4 regions of the Priestia megaterium genome follow, and region 4 is predicted to be linked to each of the others. Evidence: riboswitches for the same ligand, from Rfam matches in the RefSeq annotation. Region 4 holds a riboswitch; each other region holds the start of a gene.
The links. Region 4 has a riboswitch for cyclic di-AMP ahead of CEQ83_RS19525 (dicarboxylate/amino acid:cation symporter). Riboswitches for the same ligand answer to the same signal wherever they lie in the genome.

Region 1 (5,905 bases), 130 kb from region 4:
ATAGTATAGATAACATAAAATTTGCTACGTTAAAAGGAGTGATTTTCATGGATCCACGTGATTATGAAAGAGAGGAAGAACGAAAAGAAGAATATGAAAACCGCCAGCGGCGCTATGATCAGTATCAGCCTGCGTCATCATCACAGCCTCCAAAAAGACGCTTATTTCCAGTGATCGCATCTTCCATCGCGGGAGCAGTGCTAGGGGGAGGAATTGTGCTATACGGCGCTCCGCAGCTAGGGTTAATGGATTCAGCGGATACGCATACAGTGAATCAAACAACGCAGACTCAAACCGCAACAACAACGAGCACAACGCCTCGAACAGTAAGCACCACCGTGAATCAGTCAGATCTTGTTTCAGTTGTAAATAAAGTATCAGCCGCTGTTGTAGGCGTGAACAACATCCAGCAGCAAACAAATCCATTTTCTGGAGATACCCAAACGCAAGAAGCAGGAACGGGTTCCGGTGTTATTTTCAAAAAAGAAAATGGAAAAGCATACGTTGTAACAAATAACCACGTTATCGATGGCGCAAGCGAAGTAGAAGTGTCACTTTCAAACGGGCAAAAAGAAAAAGCTAAAATTGTGGGAGCTGATGCGCTAACGGATTTAGCGGTGCTTGAAATGTCCGACAAAAATGTTGAACAAGTGGCGAAGTTCGGAAAATCATCAGATTTAGTGGCGGGTGAAACGGTTCTTGCAATCGGAAACCCTCTTGGTGAACAATTTTCTCGTACGGTCACACAAGGTATCGTGAGCGCAGCAAAACGCTCTGTCCCTATTTCAGAGAATTGGAACGTAGATGCAATTCAAACGGATGCGGCGATTAATCCAGGAAACAGCGGCGGTGCCTTGATCAATTCTTCCGGTGAAGTAGTTGGTATCAACAGTATGAAAATTTCAGAAGACAATGTAGAAGGAATCGGCTTTGCTCTTCCAAGTGATGAAGTGCAGCCAACGATTGAACAGCTGATGAAAAACGGAAAAATAACGCGTCCATATATGGGGGTAGGTCTTCAAGATGTAGGTCAGCTTTCAGCTGCAACAAAACAAGATCAGCTAGGCCTAACAAGCGATACGTCTGAAGGAGTTGTCGTAACGACGGTTGAACCGTTCTCTTCTGCTTCTGATGCTGGTTTACAATCAAAAGACGTGATTGTTGCCATCGATGGAAATGAAGTCAAAACATCCAGTGATTTACGTCAATATCTATACACAAAACGCAAAGTAGGAGACACGGTAAAATTAGACGTGTACCGAAATGGAAAAAAACAAACTATTTCTCTGAAGCTTTCAGAGCAGCAGGATAACAATGGATGAGTTCAGCACCGTTAAAGCTGCTGCTAGCAGTATTAACAGCGTTCGGATTTTTAACAGGCTGCGGAGGGAAGCATTCAAACACGATGTTTCCTTCTGTAGAAATTAGTCAGCTATCTTCTGCCAAAGAAGTGGCAGCGTATGAAGGAGGAAAGGTGACAGGAGCTGAATTCAATCGTTTTTTAGCAGTTGAAGGGTTCTTAAATCCCGATGCGCCGCTAAATGATACAAGCTACCGCAAAGAGTTGTTGCGGCAGCTTGTCATGCAAAAAATCTTAATTTCGCATCTAAAGACAAGTGACAGGGTACAGAAAAAAGTCGAGGATATGTGGAAACAAATCAAACGTTCATATGACGAAGATACAAGAAAACAAGGCTATGAAGTCTTGCACATTCGTTCTAGCGATGTAACTAAACAGCTAATAAATCAGTTTAAATTAGAAGAATATTTCCGTAAACAAATTACGTCTGATGAACTAGACGCTTACTATACACGTATTGAGAACGATGTAACGCGCGTATCTTTTTCGCAGCTAACTTTTACAACTTTACATGATGCCGAGACCGTTGCGGCTGAGCTGCAAAAAGGAACATCGCTTCAAGACGTTCAAAAAAAATATGCTGATGTCCAGACCATCAGCAAAATAGAGAATGATGATAATCTAAAGCTTTCGAATCTATCTCCCTCTTTTATAGATGTTTTAAAAAAACAGCACATCGGAGAGTGTAGTAAGCCCATTAAAATGGGTAAAGTCTATTATATTCTTATTTTAAAACAAAAAGATAAAAAAACGGAATCAGAAGTCAAAGAAGAAATGATGAAAGAACTTGTTTTGAATCATATCAACCGGTATATCCAGGATCAACTGCCAAGGTTTCACGTGACTTTCAGCCTTAGGTAGTTCCCTTTTATATAGATTGATTGTTTTCAAAAAACAAGCAGGTAAAAGAGCTTTCTATTAATAGAGAGCTCTTTTACATTTTTAAGTAGACAGAAATGTCGGTACCTGATAGAATGAAGTTGTAAAACTTTCATTATTCGGAAAATTTATACCCTCCAGCTTTGGAGGGTTATTTTTTATGCTTTTGGACGAATAAAAGAGGCTAGGACAGAAGTAGTTTAGTGGAAAGAAGATCCGAACGATGAATCGTTCGGATCTTTTCGTTAGTACGGTGAACGTATGTTTCAATCACTTTTCATCTTTTAAATGACTCAATAATGCAGAAGACATCTCCACGTGAGAAAGGGCGATGTGTGAAATCGTTTTGGCATAAGGTGTAATTTCGTTAATAAATTGCTCGAGTACGTGCAGGTGAGGAAGCTGAAGCTTTGTAATGAAGCAAGCCTGTCCGGCGATGCGTTCACAGAATAAAGCATAGGGATACTGAGAAATAAATCGTTTAAAACGCTCGTGCTCTCCGTTTTTCATGGTTACTTCAATAAAACACGAGACGGGCAACTGCAGCTTTTCATAATCAATATCGATTGTATATCCTTTTATAATACCAAAGCTCTCTAGCTGTCTTACTCGCTCTGCCACTGAAGGAGGAGACAGGTTAATTTGTTTTCCTAGCTCTCTTAAGGAAAGACGGCTGTTTTGCTGCAGTGCCTGCAAAATCGATAAATCAATTTCATCAATTTTCAATTGAAAACCTTCTTTCATATTAATGTTTCATTTGATTAGTAACAGCAGATAATATGTTTTATTTGTTATCTGAAATCTCCATTTTTCTTACTATAATAATTAAAAAGGAGTGAGTAAAAAATGGCAAGAGTTTTGTTAACAAACGAAGAGGGAACAAATTTTGAAAAAGCACTGAATTTAATTCCAGATGTAAAAAGGTTGTATGATGAGCTATACGACAAGCTTTGGAACAGTGATATAATAAAAAGAGAGACTAAGGAAAAAATCAGGCTTTATCTAGCAGGTGTTAACGGCTGTGAGACGTGTATGAGCATGTCATATGTAGGCGATAAGACGCTTAATCAAAAAGTGTTAAGAGAAAAAGAGCTGGAAGAAAAAGATCGACTGCTGTTTCGATTTATAGATGTATACCGAGTGCGTCCAAGGGATTTGACGGATGCTGATATGGATCAATTAAAGAAATTTTACAGTGATACGCAGCTATTAGAGCTTTTGGCTGTTATTAATTTGTTTGATCAATTTCACAAACTGATTGTCAGTTTAGATTTATATGATTTTTGCAGTTTGCAGCGCAAGTGATGTCTTCCCTAAAAATATCTTGACAGACAAAATCCACAGGAGTAAGATAGCTTTCGTGAAGTGAAACGTATCATGAATCGAATCGATTATTCTAAAAAATAGATCATAGACATTTGAATAAAAATCGCTTAATCCATTACGGAGCGGAGGACCCATTATTTACGCACATATTGTGCTCCGGGGTGAATCCTTAAAAAGGTAGGGTTACTCTTAAAACCCGAACCCGACAGCTAACTTCGCAAGCGTTTTGAGGGGGAAGAGTGTGAAAAAACACAGGAGCCTTCCTGTGTTTTTTTGCGCTTTTTTTAAGAAAAACATGTAATTTTTTAGAAAAAGTATAAGCTAAGAGAACACACAGCAGTTGAAGAAAGGAATAAATACATTATGAAAAAACAGTTTGCTGTATTGGGATTAGGTCGTTTTGGAGGCAGTTTGGTTGAAGAGTTTGCTAATTTGGATGTGGATGTGCTCGCTATTGACCGCAATCAGGAGGTAGTAAAGAAATATAGCAACTCAGCTACATATGTCGTGCAAGCGAACGCAATTGATGAAGCTAGCTTAAAAGGGCTAGGCATTCGTAACGTTGATCATGCTCTTATTTCGTTTGGAGACGATATCGAAGCAAGCGTGCTTGCAACGATGCTTTTAAAAGATATGGGCGTTAAGCAAGTATGGGTAAAAGCGGTGAATATGTATCATCAAAAAGTGCTGGAGAAAATAGGAGCGGACAAAGTCATTCATCCTGAGCGCGATATTGCGAAGCGGATTGCTCATCACGTGGTGTCAGAAAAAATTATTGACTATATTGAACTGTCTAAAGACTATAGTATTGTTGAAATTGTCGCTTCTAAGAAACTTCATAATAAAACGCTGTTTGATTTAAATATTCGTGCAAAGTACGGCTGTAATATTATCGGTTTTCAGCGAAAAGACGGGGAAATGGTGATTTCGCCTACGGCGCATGAAACAATTGAACAAGGAGATATGCTGATTGTTATCGGACATAATCGCGATTTAAACCGTTTTGAAGAAGAAGGAGTTTAACTTATGAAAAAAAAAATTGTTAGGCTTACGCCGCCGCAGCTGCTTGTCTCCATTTTTGGCGGAGGAATTATTATTGGTGCTCTTTTATTAATGATGCCTTTTTCTACTACTGAGCCAATCCGGTGGGTAGACGCCCTTTTTACATCTACTTCCGCTATGACAGTGACCGGCTTAGCCGTCGTAGATACAGGTACGCGTTTTACCGTCATCGGTCAAACGATTATTATGCTGTTAATTCAAATAGGCGGTCTTGGCATTATGTCATTTGCCGTGCTGATTTTTATGATGCTAGGTAAAAAAATTGGATTTAAAGAGCGTATGCTCGTTCAGCAGGCATTAAATCAAACGAGCGTCGGCGGAGTTGTCCTGCTAGTTAAAAGGCTGTTTATCTTTTCATTTTTAATTGAGTTTGTTGCACTTATCTTTTTAGCGATACGCTGGGTTCCGGAATTCGGATGGTCTAAGGGGCTATTCTTTAGCTTGTTTCATTCAATTTCAGCTTTTAATAACGCAGGGTTCGGACTATTATCTGACAGCTTAGTTCAGTATGTAGGAGATCCCGTTATTAACATAACGATTTCCTTTTTGTTTATTATTGGTGGGTTAGGATTTACCGTTCTTGCTGATATGTGGGTAAAAAAATCGTATAAAAAACTAACGCTGCATTCAAAAATTATGATTATCAGCACGTTTGCCATTAACGTGATTGCCATGCTTTTTATTTTTTTCTTAGAGTACGGCAATTCACATACACTTGGAAGTTTGTCATTAGGAGACAAAGTGTGGGCGTCTTATTTTCAAGCGGTAACAACACGCACAGCAGGTTTTAATAGTATCGATATAGGAAGTCTACATGATTCCACCATATTTTTAATGGTTATGTTAATGTTCATAGGTGCAGGGAGTGCGTCAACAGGAGGAGGTATTAAACTAACAACGTTTGTGGTGATTGTCTTTTCTGTATGGGCATTTTTACGAAGCAGGGAAGATATTGTGCTGTTAAAGAGACGGCTTCTTCCTCTTCATGTGTTTAAGGCACTAGCCATTACGATGATTTCGATTATGTTTGTGTTTGGGGCCATTTTTCTATTAAATATCTCAGAAAACCTGCCGTTTATAAAAATTATGTTTGAAGTGGTTTCTGCGTTTGGAACAGTGGGGTTATCGATGGGAGCAACTCCTGAGCTTTCATACTTTGGACGCGTGATTATTATCTTTATCATGTTTTTAGGAAAAGTGGGGCCATTAACCCTTGCGTTTTCATTATCTAAGCAAAAGCGTGAAGCCGTTCGCTATCCAAACGAAGATATAATGCTA
Region 2 (5,905 bases), 1.6 Mb from region 4:
CTATTAGCTAAAATGAGTGTGATAGCATGAAGAATAAATCCAATAAAAAGAGGAGTATAGCTAAAGCCCATAACAATCCCCGCGCCAATTAAAGGAATTCCCAGCAAGGCTTCATACCCAGCAGTGACCCATTTCATTGTACGTACATTTCCATTCATAGTAAAAAGCCTCCTAAAAAAGATACTACTATATACGAGAAAAGAGAGAAAAAAGTTTCAAATTACTTAGGGGATATGTCGTATAATTCAGCCCTATTGGATTAAAATGATAGATGACAGTAAAGGGGGATGGAAAAAACATAATGATTTAGTCATTTTTTCACACTAAAGAAAAATAGTCTAGATGATTCATTTTTAGCTAAGGAACCAGAATTTATACTGAACATAGTGACTGCTTTTTAAAATAAATAAAAGCTGATATCGTGTTTTTTGGTTGTAGCATGTAAGCTTTTTATTACAAATTATTAAAGATTCTTATCTTTTTGCAAATACACATTGTATTTCATAGTTTTAACAATTATGATAAAAAAGCAAGTGTCAAAATAGGAAAATAGTTGAGCATGTAAAACGAAGCGATAAGCTTATTAATTTGAAAGAAAGGCAAGGTACATAGCTTTATGTGGGAAATTATTGTAGCAATCATTTTAGGGATTGTAGAAGGTTTAACAGAGTTTGCTCCTGTTTCGTCAACTGGGCATATGATTATTGTGGATGACCTGTGGTTAAATTCAAAAGAATTATTTTCATCTCCAGTAGCTAATACATTTAAGATTGTTATTCAGCTAGGGTCGATCTTAGCAGTAGTTGTTATTTTTAAAGATCGTTTTATTAATTTATTAGGATTGGGAAAAAAACCAGCTGCTGCAATTGGACCGACAAATCGCTTAAATTTAATGCAGGTAATTGTTGGTTTGTTACCCGCAGGAGTGTTAGGACTTTTGTTTGATGATTACATTGATGAACATTTGTTTTCTTTAAATACGGTGCTAATTGGCTTAGTGGTCGGAGCTGTATTAATGATTCTAGCAGATTTGTTTGGACCTAAACGTCCGCGTGTAGAGACGGTGGACCAAATGTCTTATGGACAAGCACTAGGTATAGGACTGTTTCAATGTATTGCTCTTTGGCCAGGTTTTTCTCGTTCAGGCTCAACGATTTCAGGAGGGGTTCTTCTTGGAATGAGCCATAAGGCAGCCGCAGATTTTACATTTATTATGGCAGTGCCAATTATGGCAGGAGCAAGTGGACTTTCATTGGTTAAAAACTGGCAGTATTTCACATCAGATGCACTACCGTTTTTTATTGCTGGTTTTATCAGCGCCTTTATTTTTGCGCTTATATCGATTCGCTTTTTCTTAAAATTAATCAACCGCATTAAATTAGTTCCGTTTGCCATTTATCGAATTGTCTTAGCGGCTATTCTATATTTTGTATTTTTATAAAATAAATAAGCGTATTTTATAGCCATTTAAACTTCTGATAAAGACTTAAAAAGCAAGAAAAAGCTATTGCAACATTGCAATAGCTTTTTTGCATAAATATATATTATTGTCTTTTGAAAGCGTTTTATAAACATGGGTATTGACAAAACGTGTCGAAAAATAGTAAATTAATATTTGTGCAGTATAAAGTTAAGTAAAAGTAAGACTTCTGTTTAGTTTTATTGACTGTAAAAAACGTATGACAACGTATAGATCGTTTTAATTTTATAAAAATTGAATAATAAGCTTAATCGTATAGAGCGGGGGAATCATTATCGGCAGTAAAGCTGCCTTGGGGTGAATCCTTACAAAAGGTAGGAAACTCTCAATTCCGAATCCGACAGTTAACCTCGTTTGCTTTATTGAGAGAAAGAGCCCAAAATAGCGTAAGTAAAAGGCTGTTCTTTCTTAAGAATAGTCTTTTTTGTTTTTTCAGAAAAGTATATACAAATGTCATACATCTTTGGGGAGGTACATCTATGAAAAAAATTCGTTTTGGTTTGGCTACGCAGATTTTTACCGGTTTAATCCTCGGTGTTCTTGTAGGAGTAATTTGGTTTAACGATCCGCGTGTAGTAACATACCTGCAGCCGCTGGGAGACTTGTTCTTAAGATTGATTAAGATGATTGTTATTCCAATTGTTATCTCAAGTTTAGTCGTTGGAGTTGCAGGAGCAGGTAGCGGTAAACAGGTCGGAAAGCTGGGCGTTAAAACCATTCTCTATTTTGAAATTATTACAACTTTCGCAATTGTAATCGGTGTATTGATTGCTAATATTTTTCATCCTGGACAAGGTGTAGACATTCATTCAGCACAGAAGAGTGATATTTCACAATACGTTGAAACATCCGAACAGCAAGAAGGAAAGTCAGTGGCTGAAACGTTCTTACACATTGTTCCGACAAACTTTTTCCAGTCAATTGTTGAAGGAGACATGCTAGCAATTATCTTCTTTACAGTATTGTTCGCACTTGGAGTAGCGGCAATTGGAGAAAGAGGAAAGCCTGTTGTTCAATTCTTTGACGGCGTTTCTCACGCAATGTTTCACGTGGTAAACCTAGTAATGAAAGTGGCTCCGATTGGAGTATTTGCTTTAATTGGTGTAACAGTTTCGAAATTCGGTTTAGAGTCACTCCTTTCATTAGGAAAGCTTGTTATCTTAGTTTACTTAGCGTTAATTTTCTTCCTACTTGTTGTATTAGGAGGAATTGCGAAATGGGCAGGAATTAACATTTTCCACTTATTCCGCTATATGAAAGATGAACTGTTGTTAGCATACAGTACATCTAGTTCTGAGACAGTTCTTCCGCGAATTATGGAAAAACTTGAAAAGATGGGCTGTCCAAAAGCTATCGTATCGTTCGTTGTACCAATTGGTTATACATTTAACCTAGATGGTTCTGTTCTCTATCAAGCGATTGCAGCGTTATTCTTAGCGCAGGTGTATGGTATTGATTTAACGATCGTTCAACAGCTGACGCTCATTCTGGTATTGATGGTTACATCTAAAGGAATGGCTGCGGTGCCAGGAACATCATTTGTTGTATTACTGGCTACTCTTGGAACAATCGGCGTTCCGGCAGAAGGATTAGCCTTCATTGCGGGAGTAGACAGAATCATGGATATGGCACGTACGGTTGTTAACTTAGTAGGAAACACACTAGCAGCAATTGTAATGTCTAAATCTGAAGGCAAATTTGACCCTAAAAAAGGTACAGAGGTCATGAGAGCCGGCTAATTTATAAATTAAAAAGCTACTTATTCTATTCAAAAAATTAGAATAAGTAGCTTTTTTCATAATAATTCCTTTATTATTATGGAAATTGACCCTATAATATGTAACATCAGGTATAAATATATCCAAATTTTATTCTTACATAAAAGCAGTCACTGGTTCCTTTCTTTATCAGTAAATATAGAGATAGCTTAGCTAGTTGGGGGATAGTAGAGTATGTGGAAAAAGCGAATATGGGTCATCGCCTCGATAGTAATCGTATGTTTGTTAATCCCTTACAGTTTACCGATTGTGTTTGCTTTATTAACAGCATTAGCGCTTGAGGGTATTGTTCAAAAATTGCATCAATCTTTTAAAATGAAGAGAGTCTACGCAGTGCTTATGACCTTCATTTTATATGTTGTTTCGCTCATACTTATTGGATTTTTTATTGTTCGGACAATCGTCACGCAAGTGGTTGCTCTTTCAAAGATAGCGCCTTCATTTGTAAAAGAAATCTATGAAACCGCGATTTATCCAACTATTATCAAGTGGAAATACTATTCAAACGCTCTTCCTACAGAAGTGATTTCTTCTATCGAGCGCACGCTTGAAAAAACCGTAAATTCATTAGATTCTCTATTAAAAAGTACCGTGGAAATCATCATTAGCTTTGCTGCTACTGTTCCTGGGTTTCTACTAGAGTTTCTTATTTATTTAGTAGCGCTTGTATTTATCAGCCTTGAGCTGCCTGCTATTAAAAATAAAATTAAGTCATTTTTAACAGAAGAAACGAAATATAAGCTACAAGTTGTCATCACTCAGCTTATCCAAGCGGGGGTTGGTTTTATTAAGGCACAAATTATTTTAAGTGTCATGACGTTTGTAATGGCTTATGTAGGGCTTTGGCTATTAGATGTTCCGTATACCGCGCTGCTTAGTTTATTAATTGTAATTGTCGATATCTTACCAATCCTTGGGACAGGCTCGGTGCTCGTTCCATGGGGGATTTTTGCTCTTACGCAAGGACATGACTCATTAGCAATCGGCTTATTTATTCTATTTGGAGTCATTACGGTAGTAAGACGTGTAGTAGAACCAAAAGTATTTTCTACAAATATGGGTATTTCACCTTTGGCTGCATTAGTTAGTTTGTACATTGGATTTAAACTTTTAGGTTTTGTCGGGTTGTTTTTAGGACCGGCTTTAGTTATTTTATACGATGCTCTTCGTAAAGTAGGTATTATTCAAATTAACTTTAAACTATAAAAGCGCTGGATAAAACTAGCGCTTTTTTTATTGAAACTTTTGTAGTACGTCATACGTAAAGAGGGAAAGGAAAAAACTATGTCGCGTTGGTTTTTATCTATCAATCGGCTAAATTATAGTTTTGCAGTCTTAGATTTAATGACATGAGGAGGAGAATTTTTGTTAGAGTCGGTTTTACTTTCTTTAATTGAAGCGCTAAAACAGCTCTCTTATTTTGGCGTAATTTTAGCATTAACGTTTGAGTTTGTCCCCGCAGAGCTTGTTTTACCTTTAGTAGGGTATTGGGTGTACCAAGGTGATATGAACTTGTATCTGGCTATCCTTGCAGGTACAGTAGGCGGTGTGTGTGGACCGTTGACTCTTTATGCACTGGGACGTTACGGTGGACGACCGCTAGTTTTAAAATATGGAAAATATTTTTTGGTGAAAGAAAAAGAAATTGACGCTGCCGATCGCTTTTTTAATAAGTACGGCAGCGGGGTCGCTTTTTTTGGACGGTTTATTCCAGGAGTGCGTACGGCTATCTCTTTTCCATGCGGGATGGCAAAAATGAATGTATGGCTGTTTTCTATTTACACATTTGTTGCGATGCTTCCAGTAACGGCTATTTACGTATATTTAGGATATAAGTTAGGACCTAAGTGGAAAGAGGTGGGTCCGATTGTATCTCAATACATGCAGCCTATTGGAATCGGAATTGTTGTTTTAATTGCGTTGTTTTTTATCATTAAATATGTGCGGAATAAACAAGTAGGACAGAGCTGATAAATCGAGGAAAAGAGTGAGGATATGTCAGAGCATGAACAATTGAGAATAGAATTACGAAAAATTGAAAAGTGGGAGAAAGACCAAAAAGGACTTTTTTTCTGGGAGCGGCTGGCTCGCTTGCCTTTTTCAGCTTTAGATAAAGTAACGCCAAAGTTCATTCATCAAAAAATAGAAAAATTATTAGATGAAATTGCTAAGTATGTTGATAATGGAGGCCAGTATTTAGCTAATACGTCTGCCACGCTAGAGAAAGCATCAGCCCAATTACAAGAAAATAAGCAGCTGTCAATAGAGGATGTTCAGCATTTATCTCTGCAGGAAATGGATGAGTTGGCGGAGTATTTTATTGAAGTTCGAAAAAAGAATGCGCAGCTGCAAGGAGCTACAACCGGAGTAGGTGGAATTTTTACACTGGCGATTGATATTCCTTTTGTATTGGGACTTACGCTTAAGACACTGCAAGAAGTGGCTGTTTCTTATGGTTACGATCCCACTGAGCAAGAGGAACGCATTTTTATGGTCAAATGCATGCAGTTTTCATCCTCTGATATTGTAGGAAAGCGTGCGATTTTAGAAGAATTAGCAAGCGGCAATCGAACGCAGAGCTTGCAGCAGCTCCAAGGTTGGAGAGAAGTGTTTCTAACCTATAGAGACAACTTGGGATGGAAAAAGC
Region 3 (5,905 bases), 820 kb from region 4:
ATTAAACGTTCCATATCATGCGATTTCAAGCGGGAAGCTGCGTCGATATGTAGATATGGAAAATGTAAAAGATGTATTTCGAGTAGCAAAAGGGGTTGGCGATGCACGTCGCGTGCTGAAAAAACTAAAGCCTTCTCTTGTTTTTTCAAAAGGCGGTTTCGTCACAGTTCCTGTGGTAATGGCTGCTAAATCTTTAAACATTCCCGTGTTCATTCATGAAAGTGATTTAACACCGGGACTGGCAAATAAAATTGCGCAGAAATTTGCCACTAAAATTTTTACTTCTTTTGATGAAGCCGCAAACTACTTTCCAAAAGAAAAAGTGCAGGTTGTTGGTTCACCTATTCGAAAAGAGCTATTTAGCGGAAGCGCAGCGAACGGGGAAAGCTGGCTACGCTTTTATGATAAGCGCCCCATTTTAACGATTATGGGCGGAAGTTTAGGAGCACGCCGTATTAATGAAATCGTTCGAGAGTCTTTGCCTGAACTGCAAAAGAAATTCCAAATTGTACACCTTTGCGGAAAAGGCAATATTGATACAAGCCTTGAAAAAGAGTCAGGATACCGTCAGTTAGAATACGTAAACGAACAGCTTCCTGATGTTCTAGCGGCAACTGATTATGTGATTACACGCGGTGGATCCAATGCCATTTTTGAGTTTTTAGCTCTTCATAAACCGATGATGATTATTCCTTTATCAAAAGCACAGAGTCGCGGAGATCAAATTTTAAATGCACAATCTTTTAAGAAAAAAGGCTACTGTATGGTTGTAGAAGAAGAACAGTTAACAAAAGAATTGTTTTTACGTGAAGTAAGTGAGCTTCAGCAGCAGGCAAGTACAATGAAGCGTACAATGCGTGAAGCAACAAAAACGGATGCTATTTCAATTCTTGTAAATGAAATTGAGAAAATGAGCTAAAAAAAGCGTTCTTATCTCCTCGATAAGAACGCTTTTTTTCTTCTGGAATTATTATTTTAAAATAATGAATAAATATAGAAAAATAAAGCTTTTAAAATTTCAAAAAATGTTGTTGACAGTAAATTTTAACAGGAGTAAGATTACTCTCATGAAACGTTCCACTGTGAAACGCTGAGTCTTTTCTGAAAGAGAAGGAAAGAGCGGAGGACCCAATTATCAGGGGTGAATCTCTTAATTGAGTAGGGTTACTTTCTTGACCCGAACCCGTCAGCTAACTTCGTAAGCGTTAAGAGAGAGGATGGTGTAATCGTGGTCGTTTTCTATAACAGCGGATAGTACGCTCCTTTCAAAATATAGGTGAAAGGAGCGTCAGGATGCATTTATCTAAGCAAATGATTCAAATGATTGAATATCGGGCAATGTGCGACCAGCAATCTTTTGATCTAGCAAACCGCTATTTGTCTACGTTAGCTAATCAAAGTTTTAAACGCAGCAGTAAAAGTCATCATTAAGTCTAAAAATTAAATAACAAATATACGCTTAATCAATTATGAGCGGGGGACCCAATATTTTGTACGTATGTACTAGGGGTGAATCTCTTAACTGAGTAGGGTTACTTCCATAACCCGAATCCGACAGCTAACTCCGTAAGCGTTTTGGGAGTAAAAAATTCGTGTCAATCACGGCTTATTTGTCGTGCATTAAACCGCGGAAGAGAACTCTCTTCTGCGGTTTTTTAGTGGAAAAAAATAGCATCACGTCTCGCGGTTAGCTTTTTTGGACGTGATGCTTTATGAAAAGAAACCGTCACTAAACTTAGAAGCTATCATTTTTGTCAGGAAACAGTTAGGAGGAAGCAACTTGGATATGATGATGCTTGGAACGCTTGCCTTATTAGCGACTGCTATGTACGGAATTATTCGCTGGTCGTCTCATGTAGTAGACGACAGAGAGGAGAAGTGAACATGTCGTTCATTTTGTCAGGTATTTCAGTTCTCGTTTTAATTTATTTAGTATATGTACTGTTAAATCCAGAACAATTTTAATAAGCGGAGGAATAAAAAGTGGGGATTTTTCTACTATCAGTTGCGCTGCTGCTTGTTTTTGTAGCGCTTATTGCAAAGCCCGTAGGTATTTATATAGCGAATGTGTTTTCAAACGATAAAAACACTAGCTTGATAGGAAAGATAGAAACGGTGATGTTTAAAGCAGCAGGAATTAAAGGGCTTAATCAGACGTGGAAGCAATATGCATTTGCTCTTGTTTTGGCGAATACGTTTATGATTTTTGTGGTGTACCTTATCTTCCGGTTTCAAGGGGTACTGCCGTTTAACCCAAGCCACATCAAAGGAATGGATCCGGCACTTGCTTTTAACACGGCCATTAGTTTTATGACAAATACGAACTTGCAGCACTACAGCGGCGAATCAGGATTGTCCTATTTCTCGCAGATGGCCGCCATTGTATTTATGATGTTTGCTGCACCAGCAACGGCACTTGCAGTAGCAATCGCTTTTATTCGTGGGCTGGCAGGGAAAGAAATGGGAAACTTTTTTGTTGATTTTGTAAAGTCAATTACGCGTATTTTACTTCCTATCGCTTTTATAACAGGCATTTTATTTATGTTTTTAGGTGTCCCTCAAACGTTAAGCGGAACGGTTACTGCCCATACAATAGAAGGGGCAACACAGCAAATAGCAAGGGGACCAGTTGCTTCTTTTCTTTCAATTAAAGAGCTAGGAAACAACGGAGGGGGATTTTTTGGTGTCAATTCAGCTCATCCATTTGAAAATCCTAACGCGTTGAGCAATGTATTACAAATCGTCCTTATGCTTTTATTGCCAACAGCACTTCCTTTCACATACGGAAAAATGATCGGAAAGCGTAAGCAAGGCCGCATTTTGTTTGTAGCGATGAGTATGCTGTTTATCGTTATTTTAAGCACAGCGTTCGTAACAGAGTGGGGTGGCAATCCAAGACTTGATGCTTTTCATTTGAACGAAGCGAACGGTTATATGGAAGGGAAAGAAGTCCGTTTTGGTGTCGGCATGTCGACGCTTTACGCCATCGTGACGACAGCAAGTGAAACAGGTGCAGTCAACACCATGCACGATACTCTTACGCCTCTTACCGGGTTGTTAACGCTTGGAAATATGATGTTAAATACCGTATTCGGCGGTGTCGGAGCAGGATTTATGAATGTCATGATGTACGTCATTATCGCCGTATTTTTATCAGGTTTAATGGTTGGAAGAACACCAGAATACGTAGGTAAAAAAATTGAAGGAAAAGAAATGAAGCTAATCGCCGTGACGCTTATTTTGCAACCGCTGCTAATTTTAGGAGGAACAGCTGTAGCACTTACCACTCATTTAGGAATAGAAGGTATATCAAATCCAGGCTTTCACGGGTTAAGTCAGGCACTGTATGAATTTACGTCGTCAGCAGCAAACAATGGATCCGGCTTTGAAGGACTCGGTGATGCAACGCCGTTTTGGAACATTTCAACGGGAATCGTTATGTATATTGGACGCTACTTCGGACTAATTACGATGCTGGCGGTATCGAGCTCACTAGCATCCAAACAGCTTGTTCCCGAAACACCTGGGACATTTAAAACAGATACGTCTTTATTTAGCGGCATTTTAATTGGAACTACCGTTATTGTAGGAGCACTTACGTTTTTCCCAGTGCTTGTGCTTGGGCCGGTTGCTGAGTATTTAACACTGTAATCAAGAAAGCGGAGGATCATAATGAATAAACGGAATTTTGCAAATAATATTGAATTGGATCGCAACAGTCATATTCAAGGTTCTGTGGATACACAAGCTTCATCGATTTTTATTCAATCAGTAAAGCAGGCTTTTATCAAGCTCAGCCCAAGAACGATGATAAAAAACCCTATCATGTTCGTAGTAGAAATCGGGTTTATAATTACGCTTTTTTTAGCCGTTGTTCCGGACCTTTTCGGAGAAAGTACAGTAAGCACAGGATTTAATGTTGCCGTATCTCTCGTGTTATTTTTTACCATTGTTTTTGCTAATTTTGCAGAAGCATTAGCAGAAGGTCGAGGAAAAGCACAGGCAAACTCATTAAAGAAATCTAAAGGCGATATTACAGCTAATCAGCTTCAAAACGGGCAAATGATACAAGTTTCGGCATCGCAACTAAAAAAAGGAGATATCGTCGTCGTTTCACAAGGCGAAATGATTCCTGGAGATGGAGAAATTATTAAAGGACTGGCGTCTGTTGATGAATCGGCTATTACGGGTGAATCGGCACCTGTTATGAAAGAAGCAGGCGGGGATTTTAACTCTGTAACTGGAGGTACAAGAGTTGTCAGCGATGAAATTACAATTAAAATTACGTGTGAGCAAGGTGAATCGTTTTTAGATAAAATGATTTCGCTTGTTGAAGGAGCAGAGCGTCAAAAAACGCCAAATGAAATTGCGCTAAACACGGTTTTGACAAGTTTGACGATTATTTTTTTACTAGTTGTTGTGACGCTTCCTGTCTTTACAAACTATTTACATTTTCAACTCGACACGGCTATTTTAATTTCACTGCTCGTCTGCCTTATTCCTACGACGATTGGAGGATTATTATCGGCCATTGGAATTGCTGGAATGGATCGAGTCACGCAGTTTAACGTGATTGCTATGTCAGGAAAAGCAGTAGAAGCAGCTGGTGACATCAATACAATTATTTTAGATAAAACCGGCACCATTACGTTTGGAAACCGAATGGCTCATCAGTTAACGACTGTAGAAGGCGTAGACGAACGTGAACTGTACAAATGGGCGTTTGTTTCTTCTCTTTACGACGAAACACCAGAAGGACGCTCGGTGGTTGATTTTATCCAAACTCGCATGGGAGTAGAAGACCTTAGAAAAACGCAGGGAACGTTTGTAGAATTCAAAGCTGAAACGCGAATGAGCGGCATTGACTTACAGAATGTATCTGTACGAAAAGGAGCAGTGGACGCCGTCACGGCATGGGTAGAGTCAAATGGCGGGAAGGTTCCCTCTGATTTACAGCAAAAAGCGAACGAAATTGCAGGAGCTGGTGGCACGCCGCTTGCCGTCGCCGCCGATGATAAAATTTATGGCTTGATTTATTTAAAAGACACGGTAAAACCAGGAATGAAAGAACGCTTTGATGAACTTCGTAAAATGGGCATTAAAACAGTCATGTGCACAGGAGATAATCCGCTAACCGCAGCAACTATTGCAAAAGAAGCTGGAGTAGATGAATTTATTGCGGAATGCAAGCCAGAAGACAAGATTCAAGTGATTAAATACGAACAGCAGCAAGGCAAGCTAGTTGCGATGACAGGTGACGGAACAAACGATGCCCCTGCACTTGCTCAAGCTGACGTTGGTTTAGCAATGAACAGCGGAACCTCAGCTGCTAAAGAAGCAGCAAATATGGTGGACTTGGATTCGGATCCCACTAAAATCATTGAAGTCGTTTCAATCGGAAAACAGCTATTAATGACAAGGGGTGCCTTAACTACATTCAGCATCGCAAACGATATTGCTAAGTATTTCGCGATTATTCCAGCGATGTTTACCTTGGCGATTCCGCAAATGGAGGCTCTTAACGTAATGAAGCTGAATTCACCTCTATCTGCTGTATTGTCAGCGCTTATTTTTAATGCGGTCATTATCCCGCTGTTAATTCCCTTAGCCATGAAGGGAATTGCCTATAAGCCGATGAGTTCTAACGCACTGCTGCGAAAAAATTTGTTCATTTACGGATTAGGTGGGGTATTAGTTCCATTCATTGGGATTAAAGCGATTGACTTATTACTTTCATTTGTGATGTAGAGGAGAAGAAACGATGATACAAACAGAACGAACGGGAAGCATTATTGTTCGCTTAACGATTATGATGATGATACTTTGTGGTCTTATTTATCCTGTTGTGATGACAGGTATTGCTCAAACAGCTGTTCCAAGTAAAGCAAACGGCAGCCTAATCTAT
Region 4 (5,905 bases):
CCCCGCTCGAATCCGTTCAGCAAGCGTTCCTTGAGGAGAAAACTCAACTTTCAGCTTTTCTTCTGTCATCAGCGTTCCAGCCACGGGATTCGATCCAATGTGAGAAGCGATCAGTTTTTGAATTCTTCCTTGACTTACTAATTTTCCCGCACCAATATGAGGAAAGCCTGAATCATTACATATCAGTGTGAAATTTGATTTTTCGCTTTCAATAAGGCCGTCAATGAGAGAAGGCGGACTGCCTACGCCTCCAAACCCTCCTATCATCAGCGTAGCAGCATGATCCACGTATTCAATTGCTTGTTCCACAGTTGTAATCTTTTGAAATGAGTTTTCGACCTTTGTCACTTATTTCACCTCATTTCCCTGTTTTTCATTTTGTACTTCATACAATGTTTTCGAAAGCAACACGACCGCTTCATCAAGTTGGCGATGAGTAATCGTAAATGGCGGCGCAATAATAATACCGTCTCCTTCTACTCCATCTGTTCCTGCTTGTGAAGGATAAAGGAGAAGACCATTTTTATGGGCTTTACTTATTACGCGCGCCGTCATATTTTCGGAGGATAAAAAAGGCTCCTTCGTTTTTGGATTTTGTACAAGCTCAAGACCAACTAGTAAGCCTTTGCCACGAATATCACCAATGATAGGGTAAAGAAGTTGAAGCTCCTTCAATTTTTTTACTAAATAGGCTCCTTTCAGCGCTACTTGTTGAACAAGATCGTTCTTTTCAATATAGGCTAAGACAGCTAGCCCTACAGCCGCTGACAGCGGATTAGCGCTTAGCGTATGGCCGCTCATAATTAATTTGGATCCGTTCATGATAGGTTCAATCGTTTTGCTGCTAGCTAACGTAACGGCTATCGGTGTATATCCTGCTCCCACTCCTTTTCCAAGCGTCATGATGTCTGGTTTAGCTCCCCAGTGCTCATATGCAAACATCACGCCTGTACGCCCAACTCCAGTCATGACTTCATCGGCTATCCATAACACATCATATTTATCACAAATTTCTCTTATCACTTCATAATAACCGGGTGGAGGTGTAAGAGCTGCTCCGGCAGCTCCTACAATGGGCTCTGTAATAAAAGCAGCAATATGTTCAGGGCCGGTTCGTTTGATAACTGTTTCCAATTCGTGTGCACAAGCAAGATTACAGGATGGATAGGTTTGATGAAACGGACATCGATAGCAATAAGGAGGTGAAACCGAAGGATAATCTTCAAGCAAAGACGAGAAACGTTTTCGTCTTCCAACGTGCCCTGACATAGACAGCGCTCCTATTGTAATACCGTGATAGCTCATCCAGCGTGACAAAACCTTTGTTTTGGTTGGCTTTCCTTGCTCTTGAAAATGCTGAATGGCTGTTTTCATAGCCGTTTCAGTCGCTTCTGTCCCGCTGTTAACAAAAAAGCTCCACTGGAAATGATTGCTGCTTAATTCACATAGTTTCTTAGCTAAGGCTTCCGTCGGATCGCTTGTAAACTGCGACCGATATACAAACGCAACTTTCTGTGCCTGATCCGTCATCGCATCAATAATTTCTTTTACGCCGTGTCCGATACTTGCTGTAACTGCCCCTGACGAAGCATCTATGTACTTTTTTCCATCTTGGTCGTACAAATAAATTCCTTTTCCATATGAAATAACTGGGTAGTCGTCGTCGAGCAGCGGCTTTATCACATGGGTCTTATTCATTTCCGCACTCTCCTTTCAAACACATACTCTTATTAAACTGTATGCTGAAAAGAAGAGTTTCTTGCCAATAAAAAAAGCCCTAGCATATAGCTAGAGCTTTTACACATATTAAGCTGATTGCGTTACAGATTTATCGATACGCTTTGCTTCTGACTCAGCCACAATAACGGCACACGCAGCGTCTCCCGTAATATTTACAGATGTACGAAGCATATCAAGCAAGCGATCAATCCCGATAATCAATCCGATACCTGCTACAGGCAGGCCAACCGAACTCAGTACCATCGCTAGCATAATGAGACCAACTCCCGGCACGCCTGCTGTACCAATACTAGCAAGCACCGCTGTTAATACAACCGTCACAAGAGCACCCAGCGACAGGTCAACGCCGTATACTTGCGCAATAAAAATAGTCGCGACACCTTGCATAATTGCTGTTCCATCCATGTTGATGGTAGCACCTAACGGCTGAACAAAACTGCTGATGGACTCCGGGACACGAAGATTTTTTTGAGCCACATTCATTGAAATCGGAAGCGTTGCACTACTGCTTGATGTACTGAATCCAACTGTCATCGCAGGAGCAAAACCTTTAAAAAATTCAATAGGGTTACGTCTGGCCATAAGAGCGACTGACCCCCCATATGTTACAATCGAATGGATGAACAGTGCGAGCACGACTACAATCATGTAAAGCCCCATCGCTTTAATTGCCTGCCAGCCTTGACTTCCAACCGCTGTTGCAAGAAGCCCAAATGTTCCGTAAGGAGCAAACTTCATCACTAGATTTACAAGGTACATCATCAATTCATTGCCTTGCTCGAGTAAATTATAAAGCCCTTTGGTTTTACTTCCAAGCATCGTAATACCAAAACCGATAAAGATAGAGAAAACGATAAGTTGAAGCATATTCCCTTCAGCCATCGCTTGGATTGGATTGACTGGAATCATATTTAAGAATGTCTCTCCAACCGGCGGTGCTTTTTCAGCTTTAAAAGAAGCGTTTTGTGTATCAAAAGATCCAAATGTTCCTGGTTTAATAACAAACGCTAATAATAAACCAATTACAATAGCAACGGTTGTTGTCACTAGGAAGTACGAAACTGTTTTTGCCCCGATTCTTCCCAGTTTTTTAGGATCTCCTAAACCTGCTACGCCTAACGTGATAGAGAAAAACACAATTGGTACAACAAGCATTTTAATTAAGCTTAAGAAAATTTGCCCAAGCGGCGTAAACAAGTACTTGTCCAGCGGAGCAAAAGCACTTGGAGCAAAAGCATTAATCAACACTCCTACAACAGCACCAGCAATTAGCGCGATAATGATCTTTGTCGATAGCTTCATAGATTTACCTCCCATAAATAAATTATATTAGAATGATTCTAACTACTATACTTATTTTACCATGCATTGAGGGTGATAACACTCAAAATATACAATATATTAAAAATTTTCAGATTAATAGTTTAGGAATATTTTTAGCTATACAAAAAACCATGAGAATATCATGGTTTCATAGACCTGTTATTCCCTCACTGAATGCTTACGGAGTTAGCTGTCGGATTCGGGTACGTGAGTTACCCTACTTGATTCATTCAAGATTCACCCCAAGTACATTACGCACAAATATGGGTCCTCCGTTCTCTTATAAAACAAAAGAGATTAAGCAAATAATTTTCTTTAATATTTTTGCATGATAATAATTGTTACTTTAATTAAAATTCATTTTATGTATTCCTGTCAAGTTTTTATTCAAAAATAATGCATGATTTTATCGTAAAAAGTTGAGAATTGTTATATTTTAAAATATTTACACCATATTTCAATAAACCAAAAACACCTATTTAACAAGACTTACAATCTAATGAATAAAAAATTAATTCAAAAAATAGTTTATAAAGTGAACTTTCTTCTCATTAATATCATTCATAAATATGTATAATTATTCTAATATCCATGTACTTTACTGCTTCCATAAATATTTTACTTATCAAAAAAATAACTCTTTCCAACTGTTGATTTTATCCTTGTACTGCTTGATATACACTCCCTAAAATTTCACTGACTTTATTGATGCGAAGAAATCGACATTATCAATTCCCCTTATTCTACTTAATTCTGCTCAAGATAGAAGTATAGATTTCCTACTATCTTTTAAAAAAGGAGCGGGTAATTATCATATAAAACTATCGGAGTTGGAGCGGTACAAGTTCTTTACTTTTTACTTATTCCCTCTCGTTATTTAACCCATAAAAAAAAGAGGCCGTGACGGCCTCTTTTTTTATACAGTAACAGGTTCAGAACTTGCTTTACGATTCTTTAATTTTTCAACAATGTCACGCGCTACCCACACACCACACGCACTTGCCTGCGCGAGTCCTCGCGTAATACCAGCTCCGTCTCCTCCCACGTATAAACCGGAAATTTCAGTTTCAAACTTATCGTTTAACTTCGGACGGGCGGAGTAAAATTTCGCTTCCACACCGTAAAACAGCGTATGTTCAGATGCTAACCCAGGCGTTACATGATCCAGTGCTTCTGTCATTTCAATTAAGCTTTTCATTGTATTGTATGGAAGCACTAAACCCAAATCACCAGGGACAGCTTCTTTTAACGTTGGTTCTAAAAAGCCTTCTTTAATTCGATTCGCTGTTGAACGGCGCCCCTTTAAAATATCTCCATACTTTTGAACAACTAAGCCTCCGTTTGACAGCATATTAGCTAATCTTGATACTTCGTGCGCATATTCGTTCGGCTGATCAAATGGATCCGAAAATTTATGAGAAACAAGCAGCGCAAAGTTCGTATTTTGACTTCCAAGCTTCGGATCTTTGTATGCGTGTCCATTTGCTAACATAATCCCTGAATGATTCTCTACTACCACATGCCCTGAAGGATTGCTGCAGAACGTTCTGACTCTTGTACCTACAGACGTATTGTAAATAAATTTCCCTTCGTACAAGTGCTTGTTGATTTCTTCCATAACAACGTTAGATGTTTCTACTCGAACACCGATGTCTACTTGATTGTTAATCATTTTCAAACGGCGTTTTTTTAGTAAGTCGCTCATCCACTTCGAGCCGTCTCGACCTGGTGAAACCACGACTTTATCAGCCGTAATTCTGTCACCATTCTTCAATTCAATACCGCGCACGATATGCTGACCATCTTCTTTTTCTGTTATTAAATCGGCTACTTCCGTTTTATACTGCATATCAATTTTTTCTTTTAAGTATTCATAAATGCTTTTTAAAATTTCTAAATTTTGCTCTGTTCCTAAATGACGCACTTGGGCACGCAATAGCTTTAATCCTGCTGCGTATCCGCGTTTTTCAATTTCACGAACTTTATCAGTTAACGGATCCGTAATCGTATCGGTTGCTCCGTGTTTTAAATTAATTTCATCCACGTATTTAATTAAATCTACCACCTGTGATTCAGACAGATAATCCGTCATCCAGCCTCCAAATTCACTGGTGATATTAAACTTCCCATCTGAATATGCGCCGGCTCCACCGAAACCATTTGTGATAGAACAAGCAGGCAAACAGCCAGCAAACTCTTTTCTGCCAACTGCAGGCGGACATTTTTCAATTTTTTTCTGAAGAATCGGACAATTACGTCGATAGATATCGTGTCCTTTATCGATTAATAAAATAGTTGCTTCCGGTAATTTTAACGTTAGCTCATAGCAAGTAAAAATTCCAGCGGGTCCTGCCCCTACCACAATAACATCATAATTTGAGTTCATTGTACATTCTCCCATCATCTTTTTTCTTTGGGTAAAAGATAAAAGTTATTGACCGAATTTTCTTTTTTTATTATCATTCGGTTATTTTCTAGCCATTTGATAATATATCAAAAACAAACCCTTTAGTCAACAATATACACGAACATTAAAATAAAAAAATAAAAAAACATTCGTTTTTATTTCAACCAAATAAAAACCAGCGAACGAATAGCAAGCGCTACGAAATGTTCACTGGTTCTTTAATATACGGAAGAGCAATTTCTACTTTTGTTCCTACTCCTACTTTACTCGCAAATGAAATATGCCCTTGATGCTGTTCGATTATTCGGTAGCTAATCATTAATCCTAGCCCAGTTCCTGTTTGTTTGGTGGAATAAAATGGTTCACCTAGCCGAGCTAAAGATTGCTCATCAATTCCACATCCTTCATCCTCGATAATGACCATGCCGTATTCAT

Region 1: linked by a shared signal. The riboswitch ahead of CEQ83_RS18840 (potassium channel family protein) and the one ahead of CEQ83_RS19525 (dicarboxylate/amino acid:cation symporter) in region 4 are both predicted to bind cyclic di-AMP.
Region 2: linked by a shared signal. The riboswitch ahead of CEQ83_RS02285 (glutamate/proton symporter GltT) and the one ahead of CEQ83_RS19525 (dicarboxylate/amino acid:cation symporter) in region 4 are both predicted to bind cyclic di-AMP.
Region 3: linked by a shared signal. The riboswitch ahead of kdpF (K(+)-transporting ATPase subunit F) and the one ahead of CEQ83_RS19525 (dicarboxylate/amino acid:cation symporter) in region 4 are both predicted to bind cyclic di-AMP.

What each region holds. Positions count from the first base shown of each region.
Region 1 is NZ_CP023317.1:3,669,227-3,675,131, reverse strand. It holds gene CEQ83_RS18860 (S1C family serine protease) at 48-1,322, shown strand; gene CEQ83_RS18855 (peptidyl-prolyl cis-trans isomerase) at 1,319-2,221, shown strand; gene CEQ83_RS18850 (Lrp/AsnC family transcriptional regulator) at 2,510-2,965, opposite strand; gene CEQ83_RS18845 (carboxymuconolactone decarboxylase family protein) at 3,086-3,544, shown strand; cyclic di-AMP (ydaO/yuaA leader) riboswitch at 3,660-3,804, shown strand; gene CEQ83_RS18840 (potassium channel family protein) at 3,929-4,588, shown strand; gene CEQ83_RS18835 (TrkH family potassium uptake protein) at 4,592-5,905, shown strand, end outside.
Region 2 is NZ_CP023317.1:420,052-425,956, forward strand. It holds gene CEQ83_RS02275 (hypothetical protein) at 1-158, opposite strand, end outside; gene CEQ83_RS02280 (undecaprenyl-diphosphate phosphatase) at 617-1,441, shown strand; cyclic di-AMP (ydaO/yuaA leader) riboswitch at 1,715-1,854, shown strand; gene CEQ83_RS02285 (glutamate/proton symporter GltT) at 1,960-3,219, shown strand; gene ytvI (sporulation integral membrane protein YtvI) at 3,433-4,464, shown strand; gene CEQ83_RS02295 (DedA family protein) at 4,624-5,229, shown strand; gene CEQ83_RS02300 (EcsC family protein) at 5,254-5,905, shown strand, end outside.
Region 3 is NZ_CP023317.1:2,983,357-2,989,261, reverse strand. It holds gene CEQ83_RS15045 (undecaprenyldiphospho-muramoylpentapeptide beta-N-acetylglucosaminyltransferase) at 1-919, shown strand, start outside; cyclic di-AMP (ydaO/yuaA leader) riboswitch at 1,079-1,221, shown strand; gene CEQ83_RS15040 (hypothetical protein) at 1,294-1,431, shown strand; cyclic di-AMP (ydaO/yuaA leader) riboswitch at 1,447-1,587, shown strand; gene kdpF (K(+)-transporting ATPase subunit F) at 1,885-1,965, shown strand; gene kdpA (potassium-transporting ATPase subunit KdpA) at 1,990-3,651, shown strand; gene kdpB (potassium-transporting ATPase subunit KdpB) at 3,673-5,748, shown strand; gene kdpC (potassium-transporting ATPase subunit KdpC) at 5,762-5,905, shown strand, end outside.
Region 4 is NZ_CP023317.1:3,801,276-3,807,180, forward strand. It holds gene CEQ83_RS19515 (CoA transferase subunit A) at 1-348, opposite strand, end outside; gene CEQ83_RS19520 (aspartate aminotransferase family protein) at 349-1,698, opposite strand; gene CEQ83_RS19525 (dicarboxylate/amino acid:cation symporter) at 1,807-3,042, opposite strand; cyclic di-AMP (ydaO/yuaA leader) riboswitch at 3,223-3,377, opposite strand; gene CEQ83_RS19530 (NAD(P)/FAD-dependent oxidoreductase) at 3,980-5,449, opposite strand; gene CEQ83_RS19535 (ATP-binding protein) at 5,667-5,905, opposite strand, start outside.